One region of the Pseudoalteromonas sp. SCSIO_11900 genome, then DNA from elsewhere that is predicted to be linked to it. Evidence: predicted binding sites of a transcription regulator. Region 1 holds the regulator's gene; each other region holds the start of a gene.
The links. The regulator LexA, encoded in region 1, represses DNA repair genes until DNA is damaged. The targets are predictions, from matches to a motif close to TACTGTATNNNNATACAGTA.
Positions count from the first base shown of each region.

Region 2: a site for LexA is predicted at 3,232-3,251, ahead of BG00_RS08995 (exonuclease domain-containing protein). Genes of this name have one in related genera too.
Region 3: a site for LexA is predicted at 4,902-4,921, ahead of BG00_RS08105 (YebG family protein). Genes of this name have one in related genera too.

Region 1 covers NZ_KK070023.1:726,392-733,178, forward strand. Annotated here, with positions in the region: gene ctaD (cytochrome c oxidase subunit I) at 1-1,512, opposite strand, end outside; gene coxB (cytochrome c oxidase subunit II) at 1,512-2,654, opposite strand; gene lexA (transcriptional repressor LexA) at 3,148-3,765, opposite strand; gene BG00_RS03415 (PaaI family thioesterase) at 3,964-4,407, shown strand; gene BG00_RS03420 (hypothetical protein) at 4,437-4,817, opposite strand; gene BG00_RS03425 (endonuclease) at 5,070-5,723, shown strand; gene hmpA (NO-inducible flavohemoprotein) at 5,763-6,787, opposite strand, start outside.
Region 2 covers NZ_KK070023.1:1,934,077-1,940,863, reverse strand. Annotated here, with positions in the region: gene BG00_RS09005 (late competence development ComFB family protein) at 1-237, shown strand, start outside; gene BG00_RS17370 (YbaM family protein) at 230-382, shown strand; partial or broken gene BG00_RS18490 (sel1 repeat family protein) at 385-819, opposite strand; gene BG00_RS08995 (exonuclease domain-containing protein) at 1,063-3,219, opposite strand; gene BG00_RS08990 (sugar porter family MFS transporter) at 3,415-4,839, shown strand; gene BG00_RS08985 (OmpP1/FadL family transporter) at 5,006-5,983, shown strand; gene BG00_RS18050 (hypothetical protein) at 5,990-6,301, shown strand; gene BG00_RS08980 (YeeE/YedE family protein) at 6,305-6,718, shown strand; gene BG00_RS08975 (DUF6691 family protein) at 6,722-6,787, shown strand, end outside.
Region 3 covers NZ_KK070023.1:1,741,408-1,748,194, forward strand. Annotated here, with positions in the region: gene ccmI (c-type cytochrome biogenesis protein CcmI) at 1-457, shown strand, start outside; gene BG00_RS08090 (MlaA family lipoprotein) at 467-1,198, shown strand; gene BG00_RS08095 (EAL and HDOD domain-containing protein) at 1,255-2,478, opposite strand; gene putP (sodium/proline symporter PutP) at 2,824-4,335, shown strand; gene BG00_RS08105 (YebG family protein) at 4,551-4,850, opposite strand; gene BG00_RS08110 (ComEA family DNA-binding protein) at 5,148-5,456, shown strand; gene BG00_RS08115 (hypothetical protein) at 5,469-5,771, opposite strand; gene dsbB (disulfide bond formation protein DsbB) at 5,773-6,291, opposite strand; gene nhaB (sodium/proton antiporter NhaB) at 6,402-6,787, opposite strand, start outside.

The DNA of each region.
Region 1 (6,787 bases):
CCAAACTTTTGCAGGCACTTTGTCGCCCCCTTTTGCACATTTATACACAACCACCACAAATAATAATTGCGATAAACCAAAGGCAAACCCACCTATACTAATAATGGCGTTAAAATCAGCAAACTGTAGCGCATAATCTGGAATACGGCGTGGCATACCGGCTAACCCCACAAAATGCATTGGGAAAAACAGCACATTTACACTTATTAACGACAACCAAAAATGCCATTTTGCTAAGGTAATATTGAACATGTTTCCGGTCCATTTTGGCAGCCAATAATAAGCCCCCGCCATAATAGAAAACACCGCGCCCGTTACGAGTACATAATGAAAGTGTGCAACCACAAAATAGGTATCATGATATTGGAAATCGGCAGGTGTAATCGCTAGCATCAATCCCGAAAAACCACCTAAAGTAAACAACACAATAAATGCGATACTAAACAGCATTGGCACTTCAAAGCTAATAGACCCGCGCCACATAGTCGCTACCCAGTTAAATACTTTTACGCCGGTAGGTACCGATATCAGCATAGTCGCGTACATAAAAAACAACTCACCCGCCACGGGCATACCAGTGGTAAACATATGATGCGCCCACACAATAAAGCTCAACAAGGCAATGGAGGAGGTGGCATACACCATAGAGGCATAACCAAATAGTTTTTTACGTGAAAAGGTGGGAACAATCGTAGAAATAATGCCAAAGGCAGGCAAAATCATAATATAAACTTCAGGGTGACCAAAAAACCAAAAAATATGTTGGAACATCACCGGATCGCCACCACCAGCGGCATCAAAGAAACTGGTCGCGAAGTATTTATCGGTGAGCACCATAGTAACTGCACCAGCAAGTACCGGCATAACTGCAATAAGTAAAAACGCCGTGATCAACCATGTCCACACAAATAACGGCAGCTTCATCCACGTCATACCCGGAGCACGCATATTTACTATGGTGACCACCACATTAATGGCCCCCATAATCGAACTAATACCCATAATATGCACAGCAAATACAAACATTGCTGTGTTGTCGTTACTATAAGTGGTGGAAAGCGGCGCGTAAAAGGTCCAACCAAATGCAGGGCCACCACCAGGCATAAATAATGAAGCTAATAGGATTAAAAACGCAAACGGTAAAATCCAAAAGCTCCAGTTATTCATTCTCGGTAAGGCCATATCTGGCGCACCAATCATTAGCGGGATCATCCAGTTTGCCAAGCCGGTAAAGGCTGGCATAACCGCACCAAACACCATTATTAAACCATGCACTGTGGTCATTTGATTAAAAAAGTGAGGATCAACCAGTTGTAGGCCCGGCTGAAATAACTCAGCTCGAATAACCATCGCCATTGCCCCACCAATTAAAAACATGGTGAGTGAAAAAATTAAATATAAGCTACCTATATCTTTATGGTTGGTTGTAAATAACCAGCGTTTAAAGCCTGTGGCAGGTTGATGGGCATGATGAGCCTCATTGGTATTAGGTTGTTCTGCAATGCTACTCATTATTTAGCCTCCCCATCAGCATCCAGTGCCGCTTGTATCTCGCTCGGTTGAATTACATCACCAGTGTCATTACCCCACGCGTTGCGTTTATAGGTAATAACAGCTGCTATTTGCTTGATTGATAATTGCTTTGCGAAAGACTGCATAGCCGTACCTGGTTTACCATGGAGCAAAATATCTATATGCCCTTTGATATCACCTATGACTATTGGGCTGCCTTTAAGAGCCGGAAAAACACCCGGCAAGCCTAATCCTGTTGGCTGATGGCACGCCGCGCAGCTCGCCATATAAACCTGCTCACCAAGCGCCATCAGCTCTTCTTTTGGTACAACTTGGTCTAATAACGCAGCGTCTGCTTCAGCTGCTTTTTGCTTGGCTTGTTTAGCCTCTGCTAACCACGTTTTGAAGTCTTCTTCTGTTTTAGCTTCTACCACAACAGGCATAAAACCATGATCTTTACCGCAAAGCTCTGCACACTGCCCACGGTAAGTACCAACCTCATTAATATTGGTCCATGTTTCGTTAATAAACCCAGGGTTTGCATCTTTTTTAACGGCAAAGTCAGGCACCCACCATGAGTGAATAACATCATCTGAAGTCATTAAAAAACGTACTTTTTGATTAATTGGTAGTACCAGCGGTTTATCGACCTCGAGTAAATAATTCGGGTTTTTATCAGCAAGGTTGGTTATTTCATTTTGAGGGGTAGCTAGCATGGAATAAAACTCAACGTCCTCCCCCATATACTCGTAATGCCACTTCCACTGTGAGCCTGTAATTTTAATGGTGAGATCAGCTTTGCTGGCATCCTCCATGGCAATTAAGGTTTTAGTCGCAGGAATGGCCATAACAATTAATATGACAAAAGGGATCGCAGTCCACAGTATTTCTACTTTGGTGCTTTCATGGAATTGGGCAGGGACAGCCCCTTTAGATTTGCGATGATGAATGAGTGCCCAAAACATAATGGCAAACACGATCACCCCAATCACACAACATATTAAAAAAATAGTCATGTGCAGTTGGTATACATTATTACTTATATCGGTTACGCCTTTACGCATATTATATTGGCTATTAGCAAGCACATTCTGCGAAAAAACAAACAATATAAGCCACAAGGAAGAACTCAGCTTACCCATGTGACGGCTCCTTTGATGCTATTGCTGACGCAAAGCGAAGAGGCATACGGCTTAAACGCCTATTCGTTATTTTTATTTTTTATAAGGGTGCTGGATTTAGTAAATGTGTGTTCTCAAAACGACTAAGCTGTGAGTTATTTTTATTCCAGCTCTTTAATAACTAGTTAAAAAATAAACAATAAGCAAGGTGAGTATGAAAAATAAACAAGGTGTATTTTTTAAAATGCGCAGCTAAAAAAATAGCAACTAGTCAGGCAATTAATCTAAGAGTCAGGTTTAGTAAGGGGTGTATTGAAATTACAGGATAGAAATATAAAAAATTGTTAACTTAAAAAAGCAGAGTAAATTTGTTTATTTATAAAGTATTTAGTGATTTTATTTATGATAGGGGGAGCACTTAACAACATATAGTCATACATTTGATAAGTTAGACATTGTGCTGCTAACAAACCCAGCGCCTAATCACTATTAAGCGCTAAATTATGCTTTAATACTACATCCAGTCAGCGTTACGAATAACACCTACCGCTAAGCCTTCAATATTGAACGACTCATTTTCTAAATCGACCTCAATAGCTGAAAACTCATCATTTTCAGCATGTAAGAGTACTTTTCTGCCCGCTTTTTCTAAACGCTTCACGGTTACATCGTCGTCAACACGGGCAACAATAACTTGTCCATTTTCGGCAACTTGGGTTTTATGCACAGCAAGTAAATCACCATCCATAATACCAATGTCTTTCATACTCATACCGTTAACACGCAATAAAAAATCGGCCGCAGGTTTAAACATTAAAGGGTCAATTTTACAGTGGCTTTCTACATGCTGTTGCGCCAATATTGGCTCACCGGCAGCCACCCTGCCAATTAAAGGTAAGCCTAACTGCTCTGGCTCCTCTTCTTCAACAAGCTGAATTCCGCGACTCGCGCCTGGCTTCATTTTAATAACACCTTTTTTGGCCAATGCTTTTAAGTGTTCTTCTGCAGCATTTGCACTTTTAAAACCCAGTGTTTGTGCAATTTCGGCACGTGTAGGAGGCATACCAGTGTCTTTAATAAACACTTTAATGAGTTCGAGTATTTGCGCTTGGCGTTTCGTTAATGGTCGCATACAACTGGTTTTCCATACAGTACAATTAACTGTGAGTATATACAGTTATTTAAAAATCGCAAATATAAATTAATGCCTTATATGCCGTTATCATCAAACAATAACCTACTTTAAAAGCAGGGTAATAAATGTAATTATTAGCAACGCATTATCATATTAATAAATTTTAATTCTCGATTACTTATCCAAGGAGCTAGCATGAGTATTTGGCATCAACCGATTACATTAGAGTTTTGTAAGCAATTAGATCAAGGTATTACAGGCCAAGGGACACTCATGAAAACCATGGGAATAGAGATCAGTGAAATTGGTGATGACTACTTAGTGGCAACTATGCCGGCAATTCCAGAGCATCATAACCCTATGGGTATCGTTCATGGTGGCGCAAATGTGGTACTTGCTGAAACAGTAGCAAGTTATGCCGCTAATTTTGTGGTTGATTTCAATCGGTTTTATTGTGTTGGCCAAGAGATCAGTGCAAGTCATTTAAAGGCATCACGCAATGGCACATTAACGGCCACAGCGAGAGCTTATCATATCGGCAAACGCAGCTCGGTTTGGGATATTAAAATAACCAATAGCCGCAATGAGCTTTGCTGCGTATCACGTATGACCGCAGCCGTAGTAGAGCGAAAAGGCTAGTAAATCTGTTAACCAAGGTTGAGGTTAAATTACTTTTCGAGAGGGTAAATAGTAATTTCCACACCTGCACCAATTGCAGATATACGTAACAAGGTATCTGCATGTAAAGCTTGGTTAAAGCATTTTGGCGAAGTGCCAGACTCAAAACCCATATCGAATGTTCTGCGTGAACAACTCAACCATTGCTTTAATGCATTGCGTGAACACGACTCGATTAACTCGCACAAGTGATTAATCGCTTTATCTGGCGTGGTTATTTCACCTGCAACCTCAATGCGAGCAAGTTGACGGTATTCGTCTTTATCATAATGTAAAATAGTTGCGACCTTTTTTAAATCAGCAACTAATACGCTAATATCTTGCTTTGACTCAAGCTCTAGATCTACATTTAAAAATTGAATTTCCGACATTATCTCGTTTTTACCCTCTATTAATTTCATTGCAAACTTTAACGCAGTTTTACCGTTATACCAAATCAACAACGCAAGAATCACTGCATTAACGCGTTTTTAGCGTTAGCCTCTGAATATTGCCCACTATTTACTCCTAAAAAACGCCCTCTACAAAATACGCAAATTAAAATTAAAGCATGCCGGCGGCGGTTTACTTTTTTATTCTAGGCCTTAAACTAGCCGCTCCTGTAGTTCACGTATGTGATGGATATGATTCGGTTTATTTTAGCTTTGTTGGCTTGCTGTGCTTGTTTTTCAGCAATGGGCGAACAATTTACGCGGTTTTCGAGTGCCAAAAAGCACTTAATTAATACCCTTCCCGAAAACGCTAAAAGTATTTATTGTGGTTGCGATATAAAAAAACAAGGCAAAAAGTTAGTACCCGACCCTACCCATTGTGGCTACGTGCCTCGCAACACACTAACCCGCTCAGGCAAAGTAAATCAACGTGCATTGCGAATTGAATGGGAACATATTGTCCCTGCATGGGAATTTGGTCACCAGTTACAATGCTGGCAAGATGGTGGGCGTAAAAACTGCCGCAAAGTTAGCGCTAAGTTTCGCTTGATGGAAGCCGATATAAACAATTTAGCCCCTGCAATTGGTGAAATTAACGCCGATCGCTCAAACTACCGCTTTGGCATGTTAGCCCAAAACGCGACGCAATATGGTCGTTGTGAGGTTAAAGTTAATTTTAAACAACGTGTTGTTGAACCGCCTGTTCATGCACGTAAACGCATTGCCGATGCGTACGCTTACATGCAAAAAACGTATGGTTTAAAAATTTCAGCTAAACAACAAAAGCTATTTAATGCTTGGCAACAACAAGCTTATGCTGCCAACACAAATAGTAAAAAGCTGTAAGTTTAAATTAAAAGTGTGTAACACACGCTTTTAATTAATCTAAAACGCTTGGTGTGGTCCAAATATTTCGTAGTGAATATTTGAGCTTTGCACACCTAAATCAAGTAGCTGGCCTTTTACGTAAGCCATAAATGATGCTGGTCCACACAAATAAAATGCCCCTTCGCTAATAGGTAATGATGCCTCAAGCACCGTTAAATCCATTAGCCCAGTGAAATCACACTCCTCGCCACCTTGATTAAACCAAGTAAATGTTTTTAGCTGTGGATGCATTGCCGTTTGCTGCGCTAAATACCCTTTAAATGAAAATTCGCGGCTATTTTCACACGCGTGCAAATAACTAATCGCTTGATTTTTATCACCACTAAGTAGCGTTTGCAGCATTGCCATCATCGGGGTTTGGCCAACACCTGCTGAAATAAGTACAACTGGAGTTGCCTCATTTTTTAAAATAAAATCTCCCGCTGGCGGGTATAACTCTACTCGTGCGCCTTGCTCTAGTGAGTGTAAATAATTAGACACCACGCCAGGCTTTGGTTGGCACTCTTTTTTAACGCTAATACGATAGTTTTTAGCATTGCTCTTTTGCGAAATAGAATACTGGCGGATCTCTTCATATTCTGCGCCCTCAGGCTTAACTTTAATGCCAATGTACTGTCCTGGCTTGTAGGTAATAACTGCTTTACCATCCACAGGTGTCAGCGTAAAACTAGTTACGAATTCAGATTCAACATGTTTATCAGTAATTTCAAACTGGCGCGTGCTTGCCCAGCCACCATGGTTGTTTTTACTGTGCGCATACAATGCCGCTTCTTCGGTAATACAAATATCAGCAAGTACACCGTAGGCTTCGCGCCACGCATATTCAACATCGGCAGTAAACTGCTCAGGAATAAGCTCTTTAAGTGTGCCGATCAAATGCGCCCCTACAATAGGGTAGTGTTCGGGTAAAATATTCAAGCTGGTATGCTTATGGTTAATTCTAGCTAATGCCTCTTTTAACACGGCTAAATTATCAATATTTTGCGCGTACGCAGCCAACGCATTAAATAATGCAAATTGCT
Region 2 (6,787 bases), 1.2 Mb from region 1:
AAACTCGTTTTAGAAGAAATAGAAAAACGTAAACTTAATGAACGTTACAACGACGATGTAATGGCTGACTTTTGCTGTACCGTACTCAATCAATTACCCCCACGTTATATTCGATACGATGTAGATATGGCATTTTATTTAACTCAAACAGATCGTTTAGATATGCAGCAACGCGTTGCACTTGCTATTAATTTTGCGATTGATCAGATTGCTAAAAAGAAAGATATTAATGAGTAACCCGCTAGAAGACGCCCCTACACACATAAAACTTGCTGTGGATTTAATTATGATATTAGAGCAACACGACGTAGAGCCCGAAGAAGTATTAAAAGCGCTCGATATCGTAAAAAGTGACTTTGAGAAAAAGCTAGTTAGTAACTAGCTTTACTCTATTGTTTGTATTTCATGAACGGTGACAACACCATCGTGTTTATTACAATCAATTTTAATTTCGCCGAATGTTCGTCTCGGTGATGTTGACCTACGGCAGTTCATGTTTTGAGCTTTAACACTAAACTGCTCAATATAAACGGCCACAATTGCATCTATTTGTTGCTTCTCGTGTGTTGTCGCAGCAGTATAAAAAGTATCATATTGTTGTGACCAATTTTCAACGCCTGCTTGTGCAGCAACACCCAACCACCCCATACTAAGCTTAGTTATTGCTCTAAATATTGCCCTTTTCTGTATGCCTTAACACCATTATATTCTTTTTTTCTTCATGGTATTATCGTTGTAAAGACTTATTGGTGACGAATTACAGCCAGTTATTAAAGCCATCAATACCAGCAAAGTGGCACTCAATTGTCGATGATTCAATATTATCCTTAATTTATTATTGTTTTTGCCCAGAAACATACACCACTTTTAAAACACCCGCCCTAAAATTTGTTAGCATAAATTTAACATTATCATGGGATTGCAAAGCTTACAGCGATTATTTTATTAGCGCAGTTTTAATCACCCATTTAAAAATAGATAAACCTAATTTTTAATACCCTGTGTTTATACCCAAGCTACTTTACTACTTTAAGTACAATACATTTAACTGGCTCAAATTTATCACTGGCTGTCTGTTTGTTGAACTAGTAGCAATAACTGCGCGGCCGCTTTGGCATCGTCTAATGCACGGTGATGATTGGTTAAATCTAAATTAAAGTGTGCCGATAAATTACCGAGTGAGTATGACTTTAATCCCTTAAATGCTTTGCGTGATTCAACGACTGTACACAGTTTTGGCATTTTAAAATTAATTCCCACCCTCTCAAGCTCTTTTTTAATAAAGCCATAATCAAAATTAACATTGTGAGCGACAAAAATACTACCCGAAAGCTTATTTAATAAAGTCGAAGCAATGTCGCTAAATATAGGCGCATCACTTACCATAGCATCGTTAATACCGGTTAGTTTGGTAATAAAACGAGGGATGGGCCGCTCTGGGTTTATCAGCGTAGTCCATGTGTCAACTATTTCGCCCTGCTTTACTTTAACAATACCAATTTCGGTAATGCGGTTACCGCCTTTGAGACCTCCTGTAGTTTCAATATCTACCACACTATAAATACGGTTAGGGTCTACATACCAGTTTACCGCTGCAATATTGACTTTAAAACCACTGTTTTTTAAATTATCGATGCTCACTAGCTGGTTTCTTTTAAGCTTGTCTCCGGGCGCTTTTACCTCTTCAAAATGAACGCTATTGTTATCAACAATCATTAAATCGGGATAACCATCTTTTAGCTGTCGGTAGTTTTTTGCCATATTTTTTAAATGCTGAAGTAAAGCCGTTATTGGGCTATTTAATATAAGCATCTCTACTGGCTTTAATACATCTTTGTGCCACCTAAATAAGCCATTTGGTTGCTCATAATACTTCGCGGCATGGTCACACACTAAACGCAGCAATTTCTGGGCACTACTACACGCAGCTAGCCGCGCTTCTATTTGTGAGGATTGATTTATATAAAATGTGTCTGTTTTTAACGCTTGCGGGAAAATATCAAATTCGTTACAAGGTGGTGTTGGGGTTTCAATAAAGAGCTCTTGCCAAAAAACCAGCGCAAATAAGCTTTGCCACAACGTATTTTCAGTATAAAAAACGTGTTTGCCTTGACGAGTGTAGTGCTCACTTACACCTAACTCAACATCGCCACGGTAAAGCTCATCAACTTCTATAATACAGCGTGTACTGGCTAACATTTCACTAAGCCGTGAGCGTGTTTGCTTGTTAAATTTTCGCATTAAAAAGTCATCCGCAAAGTACAATAACTCATCGGTGAGCGGATTTTCTATAATTTCCTCAAGTTGCGCCTTTACCCATTCTTTATTGCCTAAACGGTATTGCTCTCTTATTTGAATTTCTAGTGCGTGCGCATCGTCTTCGCAGGCATTAAGTAAATCAAACGCTAATACAGGGTTAGTTGTTTTTAGTTGCTTATAAAGTATGACCAATAACTTATTCTTTAGCTCTCGAGCTATAACTCCTATTGCTAATTCATTTATTAACTGTTTTGCTAGCGTCTCATTTTCATTGTCATCTTTCGCGTTTTTAACAGCTAACCGAAAACGGTTTAACACATAGTTAGATTGCGCTTCCTCAATTGAGTCAAAGCGAGACAAACTTTCATTATGCCCCTGCCTAACAGGAGTTACCCCTAAATCTCTTAGTACAAACCGGTTTTGATGATTAACATCACCGGCACTGAGCCTGCCAAGATACAAAAATTCAAAATACTCGTAATACTCTTCTCTATTATTGATCACGTACTGATTATACAAATGCGAAAGACGCTCTGGCTTAGATTCAAAAAATGAAATAGCGACTTCAACTAAACAACTTTTAGCCGCACTTTTTTTAAATAATGGTGGCAGCTCTTGTTGAGCTAACAACTCAATTAAGGCCGGCTTTGTTAGATGACTAAGCAGTTGCTTAGCGTCTGCTTGTGAGGGTTCACAGACTAACCCAGCTGTTTTTAAATTAAAAAGTGCCTGATAAGGCGAAATAATCTCTTCATAATTTAATGACTGAGTTTGCACTAAATAAGGTTTACGAGAATAAATACGTGCTAGCATGCATTGGCTTTGCTCGTCGAGCGTGTTTATTTTATTAATAAATGTAATGTGCTTTTGCTCAAGCAAATGCATACATTTATCACTCACAAAGCCTATTAGCTCTTTAAAATGTGCCAAATAATATTTTGCTGGTAACTCTTTTCTCATAAAAACCGCCTACACTGTATATAAAAACAGTATCTAGCATCTCATTATTTTTATCAACCCAATAAAAATTTTTTATGCATACGTATTACTATTGAAATATCTTTTTTAGCGTGATTACTCTGTGCTAAGGTTGCCCGCAAATTATTAGTGGTACTTTAACTTCATTACACATAATAAAAATTAGGATTGAACAACATGACAACACAGTATGCAGCTAAAGGTGTGCAAAGCGCACAGACAAAGTGCTCACTTTTATACGTTATTTTTATATCGGCTGTTGCCGCCATTGGTGGCTTTTTATTTGGTTTTGATTCAGGCGTTATAAATGGCACTGTATCGGCATTAGGTAATACATTTAACTCAAGCAGTGTAGCAACAGGGTTTAATGTTGCCTCTGTTTTACTTGGTTGTGCGCTGGGTGCTTTAGCTGCTGGCCCATTAGCTGACAAATTTGGCCGTCGCGCTATTATGATTGTCACTGCACTTATATTTGCTATCAGTGCATTTGGCTCTGGCATTGCTGATAGCTCAGCTGAGTTTATTTTTTACCGCTTATTTGGTGGATTAGGTATAGGTGCGGCATCTGTTTTAGCGCCGGCTTATATTGCAGAAGTAGCACCTGCCAGCTTACGCGGCCGTTTAGCAACACTGCAGCAGCTTGCTATTGTGCTGGGTCTGTTTGCTGCCTTTTTAAGTAACTACCTAATTGCTAATGCCGCAGGCGGTGCCGAGGGTATTTTACTGTTAGACTTAGCTGCATGGCGCTGGATGTTTTGGGCTGAACTGGTTCCTGCAGGCTTGTTTTTAATTGGGGTCTTGTTTATCCCTGAGTCACCGCGCTACTTAGTTGCACAAGGCAAGCTTAAACACGCTAAAACTGTATTTAATAAAATTTCAGACGATGATGCTGATGCGCAAATCAATGACGTAAAGCAGTCTCTGAAAAGCGATAAAAAACCAAGTATTCGCGATTTATTTATAGATGGCAGTAAAAAGGTACACCCTATTGTTTGGGTGGGTGTGGCCTTGTCAGTGTTTCAACAATTTGTTGGTATTAACGTGGTATTTTATTACGGTTCAGAGCTTTGGCAAGCCGCTGGTTTTGATGAATCACAATCACTATTTATTAATGTACTTGCCGGCACTACTAATATTTTATCGACCTTTATAGCTATTGCTTTGGTCGATAAAGTAGGTCGTAAGCCACTATTATTGGTAGGTAGTATAGGTATGTTTATTAGTTTAAGTGCACTTACCTACACCTTTGGCAGTGCAGGTCTTGATGAAGCGGGCAAGTTAGCACTTAGCGAAAATATGGGTACCTTTGCTTTAATAATGGCTAACCTGTTTGTGGTATTTTTTGGTTTAAGCTGGGGCCCAATTGTGTGGGTACTGCTTGGCGAAATGTTTAATAACCGCATCCGTGGTGCAGCGCTTGCAGTTGCTGCCAGTGCGCAGTGGATAGCTAACTTTGCTATTACTATGACCTTCCCGATTATGCTAGGTAGTATTGGTTTAGCAGGCGCCTATGGTTTTTACACTCTCTCGGCGTTTATTAGTGTGTTCTTTGTGGTTAAATACATTAAAGAAACACGCGGTATGAAATTAGAGTCAATGTAAATTACTTGGCTGGAGTAAAATAGCGCTTAAAAATGCTATTTTACTCCAACGTATTTATCTCTCCTTTGTAAGCCCTTTCATTTGCTTGTTCCTCATCTACAAACAATATGCTTTTTTAGTATATATAATCTTTTAAAGTTCTTTTTTAGAATATAAAAAGTTAGCTATTGTTCGCCAACTATCTCTACTTAGTCTCAATTTAAATGAAAAACAGTTACTCTCGGGCCTTATTTTCACCTCTGCGTTAAGCACATTTAATGTATTTGCAACGAATGGCTATTTTACTCATGGCTACGGTATGACTCACAAAGGCATGGCAGGTGCTGGTGTAGCGTTATCAGAAGAGTTAATGTCGGGTGCAAATAACCCGGCTACTTTTTCAGCTAATGGCACGCAAATGTCGGTAGGCATAGAATTATTTGCTCCTGAGCGTAACTACACCGCTGCAAAGGTCGATGAATACTTTACCAATGCACTGTATTTGGACGCAACAACCAAAAAAAGTGATAACAGCTTATTTGCAATTCCCGAATTTGCTATTGGCCATCAATTAAATGAGCGCATTAATATTGGCCTATTAGTTTACGGTAACGGCGGAATGAACACAGAATATGTGGCTGCTTCTGCCCCTCAAGGCACATTTTATGGCGGCACCACTGGTGTTGACTTAAAACAGTTATTTGTCAGTCCAACCATGAGCTATCAATTAAATGAACAAATACGCCTAGGTGTTTCTGCTATTTATGTAGTGCAACAATTTGAAGCACAAGGTTTGGCAAATTTTGCCGCCTTTTCGCAAAAGCCAGAGGCGCTGTCTAATAATGGCGTTGATACCAGCACAGGCATTGGAATGCAACTTGGGATCAGCCACATTATTAATTCGTCATTTAGCTGGGGCGCCAGTTACCGTTCATCAGCGTCTATGGATGAATTTGACCGTTACAGCGGCCTGTTTGCAGAGCAAGGCGGGTTTGATTTACCAAGCTCTATTCAGATCAGTACCGCTTGGCAGTTTTTACCATCGCACCAAGTGGTGTTTGATTGGCAAAAAATAAATTACAGTGAAGTAAAAAGTATCGCCAACCCTATTACTAATTTAATGTCAGCGCCACTAGGGGCTGAAGCCGGAGCAGGCTTTGGTTGACACGATATGAGTATTTATAAACTGGGTTATCAATGGCAACGCACTGAGCAACAAAAAATTAGGTTTGGTGCTTCTTATACTGAGCAACCCATTCCATCATCTGACATTTTATTTAATATTTTAGCGCCCGGTGTGCAAGAATGGCATTTTACAGTCGGCATTAGTCATGCGCTTAGTGACGCGGTGCAATTTAACGCAATGGCTTTTTATTCACCCTCTAAAAATGTGACAGGTGCAAACTATTTAGCGCCTAATCAACAACTATCAATTTCAATGGAACAATCAGGATTGGGTTTATCCCTTGCTTGGAGGATTTAAACGATGACAACCGAATTCACACCACTATCTGGGGCTATTGGCGGTGGTTTAATTGGTCTAGCCTGCGCGTTATTACTGGTTTTATTTGGTAAAGTAGCGGGAATTTCAGGGCTTATAAAATCAATTTTTAATCCACTGGCAGCAGCTTCTCGTTGGAAACTGTGTTTTGTGATGGGGTTATTACTAGCAGGTGTATTTATACAATTATTTGCCCCTGAGCTGTTAGTAGGCGAATTAAACTTATCGCCTTGGATGATTATTATTGCAGGGCTTTTGGTCGGTGCGGGGACCACGTTAGCGAATGGCTGCACGAGTGGTCACGGCGTATGTGGTATGTCTCGCTTTTCGGCCCGTTCATGGGTATCAACCTGTACGTTTATGGCAATCGCCATTATCACCGCTAATTTAGTAGGGTAAATCATGCACGCAATTATTACGCTTATTTTAGGGTTTGTATTTGGTTTGGGACTAATTATTAGTGGCATG
Region 3 (6,787 bases), 1.0 Mb from region 1:
AAGTATGGATGAGTCTGATACGCGCTATGCTATGATCAACCAACGTATTAGCGAAATCGATCTACAAATTGCTCAGCAAAACGTGGCAACCAGTGGCGAGCAGTTAGCGGCTCAAAGTATTCAAGTTACCGTTGATATCGATAGCCAACTTGCAGATAAACAGCCCAATAACGGTATTTTGTTTGTGTTTGCTAAAGCGGCTAAGGGATCACCGATGCCTTTAGCTGTGGTCAAACTAACAGACTATAGCTTTCCAATTACGGTTGAGCTGAGCGATGCTAATGCCATGATGGCAGGGCTAAATTTATCCAGTGCTAATGAAATTGTTATTTCTGCGCGTATTTCTAATGATGATTCAGTGATGCCAAGTACTGGTGAGCTTGAAGGCCACTCTGAAGTACTGAACCGTAAAGATGTGCGACAAGTGCAACTGAACATTGATACATCAATACCTTAAGGATTTGAGATGTTAAAACAAGGCTTACTTTTATTATGTTTACTCACTTTATCGGGCTGTGTTCAAGTACCCGAGAGTAAATATGATGAGCGCGATCCCTTACAAAGCGTAAATAGACCTATTTATGACTTTAATATGGACGTACTCGACACCTATATTTTAAGGCCAGCAGCTGTGGGTTACATCACTGTTACACCACAGCCTGTTCGGCGCAGTATTGTACATTTTACCGATAATATTACCGCACCCGTTGATATTATAAATGCCGGCCTGCAAGGAAAACCAAGTAGTGCCGGAATTAATTTTGCGCGTTTTTTAGTGAATTCAACGGTGGGTGTGTTTGGTATTTTTGATGTAGCCAGCTCACTTGGGCTTGAGGTAAACGATGAAGACTTTGGTCAAACATTAGGTGTTTGGGGGGTAGGTGATGGTGCCTATTTAATGATCCCAGCAATGGGGCCATCTACCGCACGTAACCTAACCGGTGATGTTGTTGATAACCTTGTACTGCCTGAAATAGCACTGACTACACCACAAACTATTTTAGTGTTTGCACTAAAAGCAGTTGAAGCACGTGCGTCATTAATGGCTCAGGAAGGTTTATTGAATGATTCGTTAGACCCCTACTTGTTTATTAAAGACATTTACTTTCAGCGTCAATTATACGAGCTATTTGATGGTAATCCGCCAATAAAAGAAGAGCCTGAAGATTTTGATGAAGATTTCTTAGAAAGCCTTTAATTAAAATAAAAACGCCAGCAAATGCTGGCGTTTTTTCTTAATTAGTAATAATTTATTTAGCTATCAATCATCACCTGCATTTGCTCACTAACCCAGTTGAGAGCTTCGTGATATGCATCAGACACTTCATCACCTAAGTTTAGTTGCTGAGCTTTGTCGTTCGCAGCTTGCCAATCACCATGCTCATACAGAGTGACCAAGTTTAAGTATTCAGCAAGTAGTCCTTCATTTTTTAACAGCGCTGTTTTTATCTCATTAGACAGAGGCAATTTAAGCATTATGCTGTCCATTTCTTCATCTAATATCGCATCCATAAGCGACATCATGCCGGTTAAGAACGCCATACCTGTATCTTTAAGTTTGCTATGTGAAATAGCTAACAACTCACAAAAACGTGCCCGTGTTAGCGACAGTCTAATAAGCTCTAATGGCTTATCTGCAGATACTTGTGCTGCAAATAGCAAAGATAGTAGTTTTTTGATTTCATTGGCACCTAAGACAATCAGTGCTTGTTTAATAGTATCTATTTCAAAGCGGCGGGTAAATGCTGCTGAGTTTGAATAGCGCAAGAGCTTATACGATAAGTTAACATCACGCTCAAATACATCGGTGATCTTCTTAAGATCCATTTCTACACTGGATGTTTCATAGAGTAGTTCAGCCAGTGCCATGCCAGATGGCGGTAAGGTTTTACTTTGCACCATCTCGGGTTTTGAAAAGAAAAAGCCTTGAAAGTACTCAAAGCCGAGCTCAAAAGCTTGGTTGTAAAGCTCGTAAGTTTCAACTTTTTCTGCAAGTAATTTGATATGTGGGTAAGGTTTTAAGTCCTTAATGATCGTTTTAACGGTTTCCATATCGCACGTTAAAAAGTCAACTTTAATGATATCAATAAACGGATAAAAGTGACGCCATACCGGTTGATGGACATAGTCATCTAGGGCGAGTGTGTACCCTTTCTCTTTTAGGTCTTTAACTGTTGCTAGCAGACGTTTTCCTGGCTGAACGGTCTCTAGTATTTCAATCACAACTCCGTTTTTGTCTAACAGCGTGGGGTAGCCTTTTAATAAGGTGTCTAAAGTAAAGTTAATATAAGCGGGTTTATTATCGGTGAAATCTTCAAGACCAAAATTAAACTGGCTGCCCTCAATCAGTCGAGACGTTGCTTCGTCGCCGTCAATGTTCGGAAATACGTTATCTACTCCATCACGAAATAAAAGCTCGTAGCCAATTAGTTCCTTATTGCGATCTAAAATAGGTTGGCGAGCAGCGTAAAAATACATACAAGATTCCGAAGCAGTAGAAATTGATTAACATTGTAATAATATATTGGAAAACATTCAAAATAGCATCGGTAAAATGAATTATTATTAATAAAATATCATGGCTTAGGTGATTTTTATTAATCTAAACTCATTGTTTTTAATTCTATTTGTTTTAAAAGCGAGCGAATAGATGGTTTTTTATCTACTTAAATTAGCGGGTTGGAGTTATTAGCAATTACCGTGTTATAGTTGGCTAGAAAGCTTTTATTCCAATACTGTCTTAATTATAAAATCTCAAGAGTCATTATTTGGATTACAAGCCTGTTATTACTTTTTTAAGTGGAGGCGAATTTGGAAACAGGAATGATTATTTCACTGGCATTGTACTTTATTGTAATGCTAGGAATAGGGCTATACGCATATAAGCAATCTACCAGTGATATTTCAGGGTATATGCTTGGTGGTCGTAATTTAGCCCCCAGTGTTGCGGCCTTATCAGCGGGTGCATCAGACATGAGTGGTTGGTTATTAATGGGCCTACCTGGTGCAATGTATTTATTTGGGTTGAGTAAAGTTTGGATTGCAATTGGTTTAGTATTAGGTGCATGGGCAAACTATTTTCTGGTCGCCCCAAGGCTGCGTGTTTATACTGAAAAAGCCAATGACTCCATTACTATTCCTGATTACTTTGCAAACCGTTTTGATGACAACAAAAATATACTACGTGTTATCTCTGCAATAGTAATTATTGTTTTCTTTACCTTATACACTTCATCGGGTGTTGTTGCCGGTGGTAAGTTATTTGAAAACTCATTTCAAATGAGCTACGAAATGGGCTTATACATCACCACAGGTGTGGTAGTGGTTTATACCTTATTTGGTGGTTTTTTAGCGGTTAGCCTTACAGACTTTGTGCAAGGCTGTATCATGTTTATTTCGTTGTTAGCAGTGCCAATTGCCACTTATATGATGCTTGACCAACCATTTATGGATACCTTAGCAAATGCAAATTATCAGCAGTTACTAAGCTCGCCTAAAGCAAGCGAAATTCATTCTTTAAGTATGCTTGACTGGTTTGCTGGTGGTTCTACCATTGCTATTATTTCTGCAATGGCATGGGGTTTAGGTTACTTTGGTCAGCCTCATATTATTGTTCGTTTCATGTCTGTTCGTTCAGTAAAAGAAATGCCAACCATGCGTCGTATTGGTATGTCTTGGATGACCTTATCTGCCATTGGTGCAGTATTTACCGGTTTATTCGGTGCTGCATACATGATTGAAAATCAAATGCCAATTGCCGATAAAGAAACAATTTTCTTAGTATTGGCTGAATTAATTTTCCACCCGTTAATTGCAGGTTTCCTACTGGCTGCTATTTTAGCTGCGATTATGAGTACGATTTCATCGCAATTATTGGTGTGTTCAAGTTCGTTAACTGAAGACTTCTACAAGATTTACTTAAACCGTGATGCCTCGCAAACTGAGCTGGTATTAGTAGGGCGTATTAGCGTAATACTGGTTGCGTTATTTGCTATTTACCTAGCGTATGACCGTAATAGTTCAATACTTGATTTAGTTAGCAACGCGTGGGCAGGTTTTGGTGCTGCATTTGGTCCTCTTGTCTTATTTAGTCTTTACTGGAAACGTATGAACTTAAAAGGGGCTATTAGCGGTATGGTTATTGGTGCTTTAACAGTGCTTGTATGGATTTATGCGCCTATTACCATTAATGGTGAGAGCTTAAGCAGTGTAATTTATGAAATCGTCCCAGGCTTCATTTTAGCGAGTATTGCTATTGTGGTAGGAAGCCTCGTAACAGCTGAACCGAAAAAAGAAATTACTGATCTGTTTGATGAAGTTGAATCGTCATTGTAAGTGATTAGCTAACGTAAAGTTTTGGTTTAAAAAAATGCCAACCAGTTTAACTGGTTGGCATTTTTTTATTGACTGACTTGTAACAATAGCAAATTGTGATGTCTTACTCGCTTCTCGTTATTATTACTTAAAGACATAAAAAAACTGAATACGAATCACGAATTCAGTTTCATAAATTAGTAGTGCGGCTTATAAGCTGCATACTATTTTTTAGATTAGCTCGCTGCTTTATCTTTTATATCAGCAACGTTATCTGACTTTGCTTTTTTAGCTTTTGCAGGTACTTCTTTAGCCCCCTTAAGTACCGCCATAAAGTCGTCTTTACTTTTCGCAATCTCAAGTGCAAGCGACTCAACTTGTTGTTCACTTAGTGGCACATCTACTTTTTCAAGCATGAGTTCTAGTGACTCGGCAATATCGAGCATTTTGTCATAGGCATCAGCTTCTTTTTTAGTAGTAAACGTCATGCGCTCGACTCCGTTTCGTTCTACAACATATTTAACAACAACAGCCATGATTTCTCCTGCTTACTTACGTGGCAATATGATTATTTTAAATCATTAGATTACTGTTTTTATATACAGTACAAGCTTGCGCGTGGTTTTGCAAGCTTTAGCCTTAGTTTATCTGCAGCTTGGTTGACAATAAAGAGTAACTCTACTTTATTTATTAAGTCACTTTATAACGCGTTGCAGTAAAGGAGTCGCAAGGAGTGATTGTTACCGTTAGTACTTAGTAACCACAACGTTATCTAAAAGTGCTGGGTGTAAGTAATCAATGAATGTTCATGTAGGAACGTAAAAGGAAATAGTATGAAATTAATTAAAATAATCTCGTTAGCAGCTGCTTTATGTTTATTACCTATGGGTACCACCTTTGCGCAAAGCGATATGCTATCAGAGCAGATGCAATCAGAGCAGATGCAATCAGCCATGGTTAATATTAATACTGCTGATTTAAAACAGTTAATCAAGTTACCAGGTGTCGGTAAGAAAAAGGCACAGGCAATTATCGATTATAGAGAAGCTAATGGTGATTTCGCATCACTTGAAGATCTAGCTAAAGTAAAAGGGGTGGGTAAAAAAATGCTAGCCAAACTTAATGGAAAGGTGGCGTTTTAACTTAAAAGGGCGCTATGCGCCCTGATCAAACTGTTTTAAGGCAGCACCAAGGTGCTTTTTAGCAAAGTTAATATCTACTGGTGCGGTTAGTAGCGGGTAGCTCAACCCAGCTACAATTAAAAAGGGCACCAGTAACCAACCTTCAAAAAGGGTAAATATTAAAAAGAATGGGCTTAATAGCATAAGCTTTACAATACGCATTAACACTCTGTCACTAGGAGAGAGCATACTTAACGAGATCGCAATAACGGTTTGTCTTTGACGAACTTTTAAGTGTTTAAGCTCATCAACTTGGCTTGAAAAAAAAGTAAACATATTAAAGTGACTTTTTAGTAATTAATCGACTGGCCACTAATATAAACAGTGTGGCGGTAAAGAGTACAAAAATAATTTCCATCCATGCTGGCATACTTAAGCTAGCAAATTGCCAATCTATGTTTCCGCAATCACCGGTTGCCTCAAAAAATTGCGGTATCCAATGATGTAATGGCATAAACTCTGGAAAATTTGGCTCAAATTCACAGCTAAATGCAAATGGGTCTGTGGTTGTTTGCATTTCAATGTGTTCACGAGCTATTAGTAGCCCCCATACACTTGAAATCCCCCATGTTGTATAGGCAACAATACGGAGTACGAGGTTGTTTGGTTTACTGGCGCCAATAATACCTGCAAAAAGTAAACCTAATACCGCGGTGCGTTGGTAAATACACATAATGCACGGTGCTAACCCCATGTTGTATTGAAAAAAGAGCGCGATGACTTCAAGCAGAAAAACAATCCCACTGAATAATAACCAAGGTGTACGTTGAGTACTTAGATTAGCAAGCCAGTTCATAACAAATCCGTATTTAAATAAGGGCTTAGATTATGACGTAGGATAAACAGCGGAGCAAGTAAAAGGGAGGAGCTATGAAATTTCCTAGCTCCTCAAAGTCGGGGAAGTTCTTAATGCCCAGAATTCGCTACAGGGATGTGGTGTTGTATTATCCCCCAGTCATAAAACAAACTGGTTATTTCACTCAAGCCAAAATAAGTCGCGCTTAACCCAACAAAGGTAAGCACAAAAGTGTAAGGTAAAGCCATATACACCATTCGACCGTAAGATAGGCGTAACACGGGAGCTAGTGTTGATGTCAGTAAGAATAAGAAAGCAGCTTGACCATTAGGGGTGGCCACGCTGGGTAAGTTTGTGCCGGTGTTTATCGCCACTGCAAGTAAATCAAATTGGTCTCGAGTTATTTGACCTGCTTTTAGAGCTGCAGCAACTTCATTTATATATACAGTGCCGACAAATACATTATCACTGACCATTGAAAGCAATCCGTTAGCGA